One region of the Streptomyces sp. NPDC037410 genome, then DNA from elsewhere that is predicted to be linked to it. Evidence: riboswitches for the same ligand, from Rfam matches in the RefSeq annotation. Region 1 holds a riboswitch; the other holds the start of a gene.
The links. Region 1 has a riboswitch for cyclic di-AMP ahead of ACZ7HT_RS21770 (M23 family metallopeptidase). Riboswitches for the same ligand answer to the same signal wherever they lie in the genome.

Region 1 (5,827 bases):
GTGGATGTCGTCCTTGCGGACCTCGAGGGTGCCGCGCGGCGGGACCGGCGGCCAGGGCTGGTCCGGGTCGGCGGGCACGGGCATGCCGAGGACCTGGGCGGCGCGCAGGGCGACGCGGGTGTGTCCCTCGGGCGAGAGGTGCAGCCGGTCGTCGTCCCAGGCGCGCCGGTCCTGGACGGACTTCAGCGACCACAGGTCGAGGACCGGGCAGCCGTAGCGGTCCGCGATGGCCCGGACGTGCCCGTTGTACGTGGCGATCTTGCCGCGCAGGTGCTTGAGCAGGGTCACGTCGCGGGTGTCGAAGCCGGTGGTCACCATGACGGTGCCGACGGCGGAGCTCAGGTCGGCGACGGCGCGCTCGAAGCGCTCGGCCACGTCGTCGGGGTCCGTCCCGGGGCGGATGATGTCGTTGCCGCCCGCGCAGAAGGTCACCAGGTCGGGGGCGAGTTCCTTCGCCCGCGGGACCTGTTCCGCCACGATCTGGTCGAGAAGGCGCCCCCGTACGGCGAGATTGGCGTACCGGAAGCCGTCGTGCTCCGGCAGCTGGTCGGCGAGCAGCACCGCGAAGCGGTCCGCCCAGCCGACGTACGTCCCGTCGGGCCCGGGGTCTCCGACGCCCTCGGTGAAGCTGTCACCGATCGCCGCGTACGACCCGAATGCGTTCTTGTCTGTTGATCTCGAATCGTCTGCCACGGGAGCACATCCTTCCCTTTGGGATGGGACCTACGCGACCGTAAGGAAGGGTTGACGCAGGGTGACATATGCCACCGATAAAGATTCCGCCAAACCGGAATACGCCGGATGCCCGGCACGGGTGTGCCGGGCATCCGGGGGGTGACGTGTCGTCAGATGCTCACGCCGTGCTGGCGCAGGGCCGCCAGCGGGTCGATGTCGGAGCCGTACTCCGGCCCGGTGCGCATCTCGAAGTGCAGGTGCGGGCCGGTCACGTTGCCGGTCGCGCCGGAGAGGCCGATCTCCTGGCCGCCGGTGACGGCCTGGCCGGCGGAGACGGAGATCGAGGACAGGTGGGCGTACTGCGAGAAGGTGCCGTCGGCGTGCTGGATGACGACCTGGTTGCCGTACGCGCCGCCGTCGCCGGCGGAGTAGACGGTGCCGGGGCCGACCGCGTGGACGGGGGTGCCGGTGGAGGCGATGAAGTCGACACCGGTGTGGTAGCCGGAGGACCACATGGAGCCGGCCTGGTGGTACGGGGTCGACATGCCGGCACCGGCGATCGGGGCGACCCAGCCGGAGGAGCTCGGCGCGGCCGACGAGGACGGCGCGGCGGACGGCGCGGCGGGCGCGGGGGCGGCCGGGGCCGAGGTGCGCTCGCTGCTGCGCGAGGCGCGCTGGGTGTCGCCGTTCTTGCCGGAGGACTGCCAGTCGTGGTGCGCGGCCCCGGCGGTGCTCTTCGCACCGAGGGTGAGCTTCATGCCGGGCAGGATCAGCGAGGGGTTCCCGCCGACGACCTGGCGGTTGTCCTTGTAGAGCTTCTGCCAGCCGCCCGCCAGGTGGTGCTCGGCGGCGATCTTCGACAGGTAGTCGCCGCGGACGACGGAGTACGTCTTCGGCGCGGCCTTCGCGGTGGCGGGCGCGGCCTCGACGGCGGCGGCCTTCACCTGGGCGACGGCCTGCGCGGGAGCGGCGGCCGGGGTGGCGGCGTGGGCGCCGGTGGCTCCGAGGAGCGGGAGGGCGACGACGGCGCCGCCGGTGCCGGCGGCGGCGAGGCCACGGGTCAGGCGGTTGGACTTGGTGCGGCGGTGCTTACCCTTCGCGGGCATGGCGAATTCCTCTCCGGCGCCTGCGAGGTGAGCTGTCGGGTTCGGACTGGAGATGTCCGGCCGCGTGCAGTACGCGACTTCACCCCGAGCCGTCCTTTCGAGGGATCGGCGACTTACCTGGTTCCCCCGCTCCTGCCTTCTACCGGTGAGTGCGGATTCCGGTCGGTGGCAGGATTCGGCGGTCCGTCCGGAGTGAGCGCGACGCTAGACGAGTGGGGTCGGCGTGAACAAGCCACGGTTTTCACGCACTCCGGGATTTCTTGATTTCCGGGCGGAATTCCGGTCACCCTCCGTCGACGGCGGCCCCTCGATCTCCTTTTCCCGGGGGGTATTTGGAAAAGACGATCAGGCACGGTCCGTCACGGTTATGACGCTGCTCACGCGCGAATCCTCATCTCCCCTGCAACCAGGGCGGGTTACCTCTTAGCTCTCAATACGGACAGATCGCCCATTCCCGTCCGAGGGGGTGCGCCTCCGGGCCCCCACCCGAGATGATTGCCCCAGGAACCGATCCACCGGACACAGGAACCGATCTACAGAACAGGAGCAGCCGTGACCCAGCAGCTGCCGCAGGTCCCGCCCGCCGAATCCGACGAGCCCGAGCTGGCGGAGGTCCGCAACTTCCGGGACGTGGGCGGCCTGCCGACGACGGACGGGCGCGCCGTCCGCCCCGGGCGCCTCTTCCGCAGCGGCCACCTCGCCCACGCGACGGAGGACGACGCCGCCTTCCTCGCCTCGCTCGGCCTGCACACCGTCTTCGACTTCCGCAACGAGTCGGACCGGAGGATCGAGGGCCCCGACGTCGAGCTGCCCGGCGTGCAGAACGTGAACATACCCCTCAACGACCCTGCCGACGGCAAGGAGTTCTGGAAGCTGGTGCGCGACGGCGAGATCGCGCAGCTGCGCGAGGTCCTCGGCGACGGCAAGGCGGCCGCCCGGATGTCCCGCTCGTACCGGAAGAACGTGCTGGAGCGGACCGAGGAGCACAGCCGGCTCCTGCACGCCATGGCGGAGGAGAGTGTCCCGGCCCTCCTGCACTGCGCGGCCGGCAAGGACCGGGCCGGGGTCGCCATCGCGATCACCCTGCTCGCGGTCGGGGTCGAGCGGGAGGCGATCGAGGCCGACTACGTGAAGTCGAACGCCCCGCACCGCCGCTACAAGGTGCGCCGCAGCTCCACCTCCCCGGACGCGATGTCGCCCGAGGTGATGGAGCTGCTGAGCCCGCTGTTCGACGCGCGGGTGGAGTATCTGCGGGCCGCGTTCGAGACGATCGAGACGACCTGGGGCTCGGTGGACGCCTACTTCGCGGAGGGCCTGAAGCTGGCCCCGGAGACCCGCGAGCGGCTGCGGGAGCGCCTGCTCACGGAGGCGTGACGCCTGCCCCCGTACGCCCTACTGGCCCTGCGCGCCGAGCGTGAAGAGCAGGTAGAGGAAGCCGGCGAAGAGGTGGCCCGCGATCAGATAGGCGAAGAGACGGAGCACGAGCCCCTTGGGGAACTTGCCTTCACCGCGCTCCTCGCCGGTGACCGGTCGTACTGACTTCTCGGACATGTCGGTCCTTTCTGGACGTCAGCGCCGATGCGGGGTCCCGTCGCCGAGGCACAGGTCGGCGGCGGGGCTCTGCATCAGCGTGTGGACGAAGAGCAGCTCGGCCCCGCCGGACGTGGCGGCGCCGATCCGGTGCGGGGTCAGCGAGTCGAAGTGCGCGCTGTCCCCGGGATCGAGGACATGGACGGCGTCGCCGAGCGCGAGCCGGACCCGGCCCTCCAGGACGTGGATCCACTCCTCGCCGGGGTGGACCCGCACGATGTCGGCCCGGGTGGCGTAGGGCACGTGCACCCGCAGGCACTGGAGGGCGCGACCGGCGCCGCCCGCCTGGCGGTAGATCCAGCCGTCGGCCTCGACGGGCTCGGAGCGGTCGGCCCGGACGACGGGGTCGCGCTCGGGGGGCGTCTCGCCCAGGAGCTCGGAGACCGTCGTACCGTAGATACGGGACAGGGCCAGCAGCATCGGCAGCGAGGGCTGCCGGTTCCCCGTCTCCAGGCGCGAGAGGTGGGCCGGAGAGAGACCGGCCCGCTGGGCGGCGGCCTCCAGGGTGAGCCCCCGGCGGCGGCGCAGGGCCCGCAGCTGCGGGGCGACGTCCGGCAGGACGGCGGTGAGGGCGGGGTCCGGGGAGGTGTCCCCGGGGACGTGGTCCATGCGTCCATTCCGCCAGGTTCGTGCCTCTGAGGCAAATTTCTTGCCTCAGAGGCAAAACCGGCGTCGCGATCGTGTCAGCGCTGCGCGACCGCCTGCTTGACCAGCGTCTTCCCGAAGTCCCACATCAGCCCGCCGCCGCCGTGGGCGTCGTCCATGACCGCGGTGAAGGCGGTGACGAACCGGTCCACGTCCGCCTCGTCGATGATCAGCGGCGGGATCAGCTTGATCACCTCCAGGTGGTCCCCGGAGACCTGGGTGAGGATCCTGTGCCGCTGGAGCAGCGGGACGACGACCATCTGGGCGAAGAGGCCCTTGCGGGCCGCCTGGAGCATCGTCCAGCGCCCGCGCAGGCCCAGCGAGGACGGCCGCCCGAACTCGATCCCGATCATCAGGCCGCGCCCGCGGATCTCGTGCAGCAGCTCGTACCGCGGCACGAGCTCCTTCAGACGGCCGGAGAGCAGGTCGCCGATCCGGCGGGCGTGCGCGACGGTGTCCTCGTCCTCCATGACCGAGAGGACGGCGAGCCCGGCGGCCATGGCCTGCGCGTTCGATCCGAAGCTCGCCGAGTGGACCAGGACCCGGTCCATCGACGAGTACACCTTCTTGAAGATCCAGTCCTTGCCGAGGGTGGCGCCGACCGGCACGTAGCCGCCGGAGAGCGCCTTGGCGACGCAGACCAGGTCCGGCTCGACGCCCTCCTCGTGCTGGTAGGCGTAGAAGTCGCCGGTCCTGCCGAGGCCCGTCTGGACCTCGTCGGCGACGAGCAGCGCGCCGTGCCGGTGCAGGAGGTCCTGCGCGGCCCGGAGGAAGCCCGGTGGCGCCTCGTGGACGCCCTTGCCTTGGATGGGCTCGACGACGAAGGCGGCCACGTCGCCCCGGCGCAGCTCCCGCTCCAGGGCGTCGAGGTCGCCGAGGGCGATCGCGGTGTCCGGCAGCAGCGGGTCGAAGCCCTCGCGGAAGCCCTGCTCGCCGTTGACCGAGAGGGAGCCGGTGGTGAGCCCGTGGAAGGCGTGGTGGCAGTAGAGGACCCTCGGCCGCCCGGTGGCGTACCGGGCGAACTTGAGGGCGGTCTCGACGGCCTCGGTGCCGCTGTTGCCGAAGAAGACCCGGTCGAGGTGCGGACTGTGGGCGAGCAGCCGCTCGGCGAGGAGGCCCGGCAGCGGCTGGCAGTCGAAGCGGGTGAGGTCGGCGAGCTGGGCGTCCAGGACGTCGTGGAGGGCCTTGCGGACGACGGGGTGGTGCCGTCCGAGGCCCATCACGCCGAAGCCGGCGAGCATGTCGAGGTGGTCGACGCCGTCGGCGTCCCAGAAGTGGGCGCCCTCGGCCCGCTCGTAGACCTTGTCGAAGCCGATGGTGTGCAGCATGCGGGGCAGCTGGTGGTTGAGGTACCTGGCGTGCAGCTCGTACCGCTCCGCGCCGCGCTCGGAGAGCAGCGCCCGCAGGTCGAACCCGCCGGTCATGACTTGTTGTTCCCGGAGACCGTCTCGCGGACGGCGCGCAGGGACTCCTTGAGGGAGCCCATGGTGGCGAGGACGGCGGTGGGCTCGTAGCCGCAGTGCGCCATGCAGTTGGCGCAGCGCGGGTCCTTGCCGCGGCCGTACTTGTCCCAGTCGGTGTCCTCGACGAGTTCGCGGTACGTGGGGACGTATCCGTCGCTCATCAGATAGCAGGGGCGCTGCCAGCCGAAGAGGGAGTAGTTGGGAATGGCCCAGGCGGTGCAGGGGAAGTCCGCCTTTCCTTCCAGGAAGTCCAGGAAGAGCGGCGAGTGGTTGAGCCGCCAGCGGCGCCTGTTCCCGCCGGCGAAGGCCTTCCTGAACAGTTCGCGAGTCTGTTCGACGCCGAGGAAG
Region 2 (5,827 bases), on a different contig from region 1:
ACCGTCACACTCGGTCGTCGACCGTCGCCATCGGCGTGCGGCGGCACCTCGCGAGCAGGGGGCACGATGACGGGCCAGGTTCTTCCGTACGACGTACACGGCGAAGGCCCCGGGAGGGCCCTCGTGCTGCACAACTGGTTCGGCGACCGCACCAGCTTCGCCCCGCTGCGCGCCCATCTGGACGGTGCCGTCGGCACGTACGCCTTCGTCGACTGCCGGGGCTACGGCGACGCCCTCGACCACGCGGGCGCTTACACGATGGAGGAGGTCGCGGCCGACGCCCTCGCGGTCGCCGACGAGCTCGGCTGGGACTCCTTCTCCGTCATCGGCCACTCGATGGGCGGCAAGGCGGCCCAGCTGATGCTCCTCGACGCCCCCGACCGGGTCCGTTCGATCGTCGGCATCTCACCGGTCTCCGCGGCCGGCTTCCCGCTCGACGGGGACACCTGGGAGCTCTTCGCCGGGGCCGCCGACGAACCGGCCAACCGGCGCGCGATCATCGACAACACCACCGGCGGGCGCTACGACGACGCGTGGCTGAGCGCGCTCGTCGACCGCTCCGTCACCCGCTCCTCCGCGACGGCCTTCCGCGCCTACCTGGACTCCTGGTCCCGCACCGACTTCCACGAGCGCGTCCGTGACAACCCCACGCCCGTCCTGCTCGTCGTCGGCGCCCACGACCCCGCGCTGGGCAGCGAGGCGATGGAGGCCACGTGGCTGCGCTGGTACCCCAACGCCCGCCTCGAAGTCCTCAAGGACGCCGGTCACTACGCCCCCGAGGAGACCCCGCAGGCCCTCGCCGAGGCCATCGAGGCCTTCCTCGGCGCCTGATCGCCGACGTCGGCTCCGGCCCTGACGCGTCTACCCTGGAGGGACGGGCAGGGGACGGGGCACTCCGTTCCTCCCCGGGCCCGAGCCGCGCACCAGCGGAAGGGCGGCGGACCATGTTCTTCAGCGATCGTACGGACGCGGGGCGCCAGCTCGCCGCCCGGCTCGACCACCTCAAGGGCCATGACGTCGTGGTCCTCGGGCTCCCGCGGGGCGGCGTGCCGGTCGCGGCGGAGGTCGCGGACGCCCTCGACGCGCCGCTCGACATCTGTCTCGTACGGAAGCTGGGTGTGCCGCACCAGCCGGAGCTCGCGATGGGTGCGCTCGGGGAGGGCGGCGTGCGGGTGCTCAACGAGCGGGTGCTGCGGGAGGCCCGGGTGAGCGAGCGCGACCTCGCCGCGGTGGAGGAGCGGGAGCACACCGAGCTCGACCAGCGCGGCCGCCGCTACCGGGGCAGCCGGCCCTCCGTGCCCCTCGACGGGCGGACGGTCGTCGTGGTCGACGACGGGCTGGCCACGGGGGCGACGGCGCTGGCGGCCTGCCGGGTGGTACGGGCCAGGGGCGCCGCCCGGATCGTGCTCGCCGTGCCGGTGGCGCCGAAGGGTTGGACGGCCCGCGTCGGCGGCGAGGCCGACGAGACCGTCAGCGTGCACGCCCCGGAGCTGTTCTTCGCGATCGGGCAGTTCTACCGGGACTTCTCGCAGACCCCGGACGCCGAGGTCATCGACTGCCTGGACCGGAACAGGGCAGCGCGGGACCCCGTCGTGCAGGACACGGACGTACGGATCCCGGTCGACGGCGTCACCCTCAGCGGGCGGCTCGCGGTGCCCGAGGGCGCGGCCGGCATCGTCCTGTTCGCCCACGGCAGCGGCAGCAGTCGCCACAGCCCGCGGAACCGGGCCGTGGCCGCCGAGCTCAACCGGGCGGGTCTCGGGACGCTGCTCTTCGACCTGCTGACCGAGTCGGAGGCGGTGGACCGGGCGCACGTCTTCGACACCCCGCTCCTGGCCGGGCGGCTCGCCGGGGCCACGGACTGGCTCGCCGGGCGGCCCGAGAGCACGGGGCTGCCGCTCGGGTACTTCGGTGCGAGCACGGGCGCGGCCGCCGCGCTGTGGGCGGCCGCCGATCCCGAGTCCCCGGTGAGTGCCGTCGTCTCGCGCGGCGGCCGGCCGGACCTGGCCGCCGACCACCTGGCCCGGGTGCGTGCCCCGACGCTCCTGGTGGTGGGCGGCGCCGACGCGATGGTCCTGGACCTCAACCGGCGGGCCCTCGCGCTGTTGCAGTGCGAGAACCGGCTCGCCGTGGTGGGCGGCGCCGGCCACCTCTTCGAGGAGCCGGGCGCCCTGGAGGAGGTGGCGGACCTCGCCACCTCCTGGTTCGCCGAGCACTTCCGGCGGGAGGGGATCAGTACGCCGAGTTGACGTTGTCGATGGAGCCGTAGCGGTCGGCCGCGTAGTTGCAGGCGGCGGTGATGTTGGCGACCGGGTCGAACAGGTCCAGCGAGGTGCCGGGCACGTGGTAGGCGAGGAAGGTCGGCTCGATGACCTGGAGCAGGCCCTTCGAGGGGGTGCCGGCGACCGCGTTGGAGTCCCAGAGGTTGATGGCCTGGGGGTTGCCGGACGACTCGCGCATGACGTTGCGGTAGATGCCGTCGTAGGAGCCGGGGATGCCGTGCTGGCCCATGATGGCCAGCGACTCACGGATCCAGCCGTCGAGGTTGTCGGCGTAGTTCGTCGCGGCGGCGGGAGCAGCCTTGACGGCGGCGGGGGCGGCGACGGCCGGAACGGCCGCGGCGGCGGAGGAGCCCGTCCCGGCGGCGACGGCAGGCGTGGCCGGCTTCGTCTTCGCCTTCGCGGGGGCGGCCTTCACGGAATCCCGACGAATCGTCAGTTCGAGACCGGGGCGAATGAGTGACGGATTGTCACCCACGACGCTCTTGTTGGCGTGGTAAAGGCTCTTCCAGCCGCCGTGAATTCCCTTCTTGTGGGCGATCAGGGAAAGCGAGTCACCGCTCACGACGGTGTACGTGTGCGCGGTGGCCGGGGTGGCGGGAGCCTTGGCCGCGACCGGAGCGGCGACGGACTGTACGGCGATCTCCGGGGCGCCGGACACGGGTGCGGCGTCGGCGACGGCCGGGGCGACGAGCGGCAGGGCGAGTGCGGCGCCACCCGTGCCGACCAGGGCGAGACGGCGGGAGATCGGGCCGCGGCGGTGACGGCGGTGCTTACCGTGAGCAGGCATGACGGTTTCCTCTCCGGCGCCTGCGGGGTGAGCTGTCGGGTTCGGACGGGAGATGTCCGGCCGCGCGCACGCGGCTGCACCCCGAGCCGTTCCGGAATCCGGACCGGCGTATTCGTGGGTCCCCCGCTCCTGCCGTCGGGTGAAAAGGGAGTTTTACCGAGCGGCGGCAGGATTGGGCGTTCCGCTCGAATGGAGGTGACCGTAGGCCAGTAATGCGACGGATAACAAGGGGAGTGGTTCTCGGGTCCCGGGAAATGGATCACGGAATTCGGGGAATTCAAGATCGATGCCGCGCGGGAGGCGTCGAACTTCCTTGCCCGGTATGGGGCGGGAGAGGGGGCGGCCGGATTGCCTGGTCGCCTGAGTGAGTCGCGTCACCCGGACCGCAATGTCCTATATGGTGCGTAATTCCGTTCGTGAGTAAATGGGGGGAAATTGCCTTGGGTGGGGCGTTCGTCGAGGGGGGATGGGGTGATGTGGGTGTGAGTGTGGGTGACACTCCGCGCGGGGGTAAAAGTCGCAAAACCGACATTTGTCTTGAACGATGGAGTCAGTCGACCCAGGAGACATCCCCATGCCGCCCTCCACCGCCCTGCTCAGCCCCGACGCCCTCGACCGCGAGGCGGCCGCCCTCTTCGAGACCGCCGCCTGGCAGCGGATCGTCACGGACTGGACCGCCGCCGAGGAGTCGCCGCCCGCGGAGGAGGGCTGGCGGAAGCTGCTGAGCGTGCCGGTCGACCGGCTCGTGGCAGATGCGCTGGCCGCCCTGCCGCCGGAGCTGCCCGCCGAGCGCCGGATCCCGGGACGGCTCGGAGCCGTACTGCCGGACCGGCTGCACACCTGGCGCCGCATCGGCCAGGCCGACCTCCGCCCCTCGGTGCACCTCGGCTACGCACGCCTCGTGCTGACGGAGTGGGGCTGGCAGAACGCCCCGTACAAGCTGCGCGACGCACGGGGCGCCCGGTGCGTCTGCGGTGCCCTCCTCGCCGCCCACCGCCTCGGCTACGGCAGCGCGGAGACCATGAACGAGGCGGCCGCCTGGATCATGACCGAGCTCCGGGCGCGCGGCTGGCGGGAGCTGATCGGGCCGTGGAACCGGGCCCCCGGCCGTACGGCCGCCGACGCGGTGGCCCTCCTCGACGCCACGGTCCGGCGCGCGGCCGAGGCCGGCTGCTGAGGTGGCGCCGGGGCCGGCCGCTGACGTGACGCCGGGGCCGGCCGCTGACGTCGCACCGGGGGCCGGGCGGGGGCGGCGCGGCCGCCGCCCGGCTCCGCGGGATCAGCCGCTGACGCTGGCGGCTCCGGTCTCGATGTGGCCGGTGTACCGGCGCGACCAGGTGCCGTCGATGTCGGCCAGGATCGTGAAGTCGTACCAGCCGTCGTTGTACGCCACCGCGTTGAAGTAGTCCTCGCGGCTGGAGTTCGCCGGCACCGTGTACGTCCACGGGCCGTCCGAGCGGTAGGCGTTCGAGCGGATCGTGAAGGTGACGGGCCCGGCCGAGGTGTTGGTCATCTTGAACCACAGGGCCGTCTTGCCCGTACCCGACTCCGGTGCGTACCGGGCGGCCACCTCGATCGCCTTGCCCGCCTTGGAGGCGTCCCCGATGAAGCGGCGCAGGAAGCGGTTGGGGCCCATCATCGAGATGTCGTACTTCCCCGAGCCCGAGCCGAGGCCGATGTTGAAGTAGTCGGTGGCCGTGTCGCCGGGGTCGACGGTGTACTGCCAGGCGGCGGTGTCCCGGTACTGGTGGGGGTGGATCGAGAAGTGCGCCGACCGCCTGGCCTCGGCCCCCTGGTTCGTCATCGAGAACCAGGCGAGGATCTTGCCCGCGGCGCCGAACTCGAAGCGGTCGAGGTTGCCGTTCACCTGGTACGGCAGGGAGCGCGCCGGGCGGGTGCCGGACTCCTGCGCGGGCAGCGCGTTGTTCTGCGGGGCCGGGTTCGGCAGCGGGCCGCAGGTCGCCTGCCCGATCACCTTCGCCGTGGAGGGAAGGCCGGCAGGCACTCCGTACACCGGGTTGGCGAAGTCGAAGACCCCGGTCAGGTCGCCGGTGACCTTCCGCCGCCAGGCGCTGATGTTGGGGCAGGTCGCCGGGGTGCCGAGCGCCGCCGTCCAGCTCTCCATGAAGCGCAGCACGGAGGTGTGGTCGAAGACCTCGGAGCTCACCCAGCCTCCGCGAGTCCACGGGGACATGACAATCATCGGGACGCGGAAGCCCAGGCCGATCGGCACGCCGTCGATGTACTCGCCCGCGGTGCCCGGAGGGGCGACCGGCGGGGGCACGTGGTCGAAGAAGCCGTCGTTCTCGTCGTAGTTGAGGAAGAGCACCGTGGAGTCGAACACCTCGGCGTCGGCGGCCAGCGCGCGGTAGACGAGGTCGACGAAGTGGGCGCCGTCGCCCGGCGGGGCGTACGGGTGCTCCGAGAAGGCCTCGCTCGCGACCACCCACGACACCTGCGGCAGGGTCCCCGCGACGACGTCGGCGCGGATCGCCGCGGCGATGTCGTCCGGCGTCGAGCCCGTCACCTTCGGGACCGAGCCCATGCCCCGGTCGTACAGCGGGTCCCCGGGCCGCGCGTCCGTGAACTTCTTGAAGTACGCGAGGCCGTTGTCGCCGTAGTTGTCCTGGGCGTTCTGGTAGACCTTCCAGCTCACCCCGGCGCGCTGCAGCGCCTCGGCGTACGACTCCCAGGTGAGGCCCGACTCGTCGCCCCCGTCCTTGCTGGACGCGTCGACCTTCCCGCTCCACAGGAAGGT

Region 2: it holds a riboswitch for cyclic di-AMP, as region 1 does, so the genes downstream of both, ACZ7HT_RS06250 (LysM peptidoglycan-binding domain-containing protein) here and ACZ7HT_RS21770 (M23 family metallopeptidase) in region 1, are expected to answer to the same signal.

The regions. Positions count from the first base shown of each region.
Region 1 is NZ_JBVJWR010000012.1:233,060-238,886, forward strand. It holds gene ACZ7HT_RS21765 (SGNH/GDSL hydrolase family protein) at 1-693, opposite strand, end outside; gene ACZ7HT_RS21770 (M23 family metallopeptidase) at 846-1,781, opposite strand; cyclic di-AMP (ydaO/yuaA leader) riboswitch at 1,784-1,939, opposite strand; gene ACZ7HT_RS21775 (tyrosine-protein phosphatase) at 2,334-3,155, shown strand; gene ACZ7HT_RS21780 (DUF6126 family protein) at 3,174-3,332, opposite strand; gene ACZ7HT_RS21785 (helix-turn-helix domain-containing protein) at 3,351-3,980, opposite strand; gene ACZ7HT_RS21790 (aspartate aminotransferase family protein) at 4,055-5,440, opposite strand; gene hpnH (adenosyl-hopene transferase HpnH) at 5,437-5,827, opposite strand, start outside.
Region 2 is NZ_JBVJWR010000003.1:183,621-189,447, forward strand. It holds gene ACZ7HT_RS06240 (alpha/beta fold hydrolase) at 67-831, shown strand; gene ACZ7HT_RS06245 (phosphoribosyltransferase family protein) at 945-2,249, shown strand; gene ACZ7HT_RS06250 (LysM peptidoglycan-binding domain-containing protein) at 2,233-3,069, opposite strand; cyclic di-AMP (ydaO/yuaA leader) riboswitch at 3,072-3,230, opposite strand; gene ACZ7HT_RS06255 (DUF6197 family protein) at 3,644-4,246, shown strand; gene ACZ7HT_RS06260 (phosphocholine-specific phospholipase C) at 4,349-5,827, opposite strand, start outside.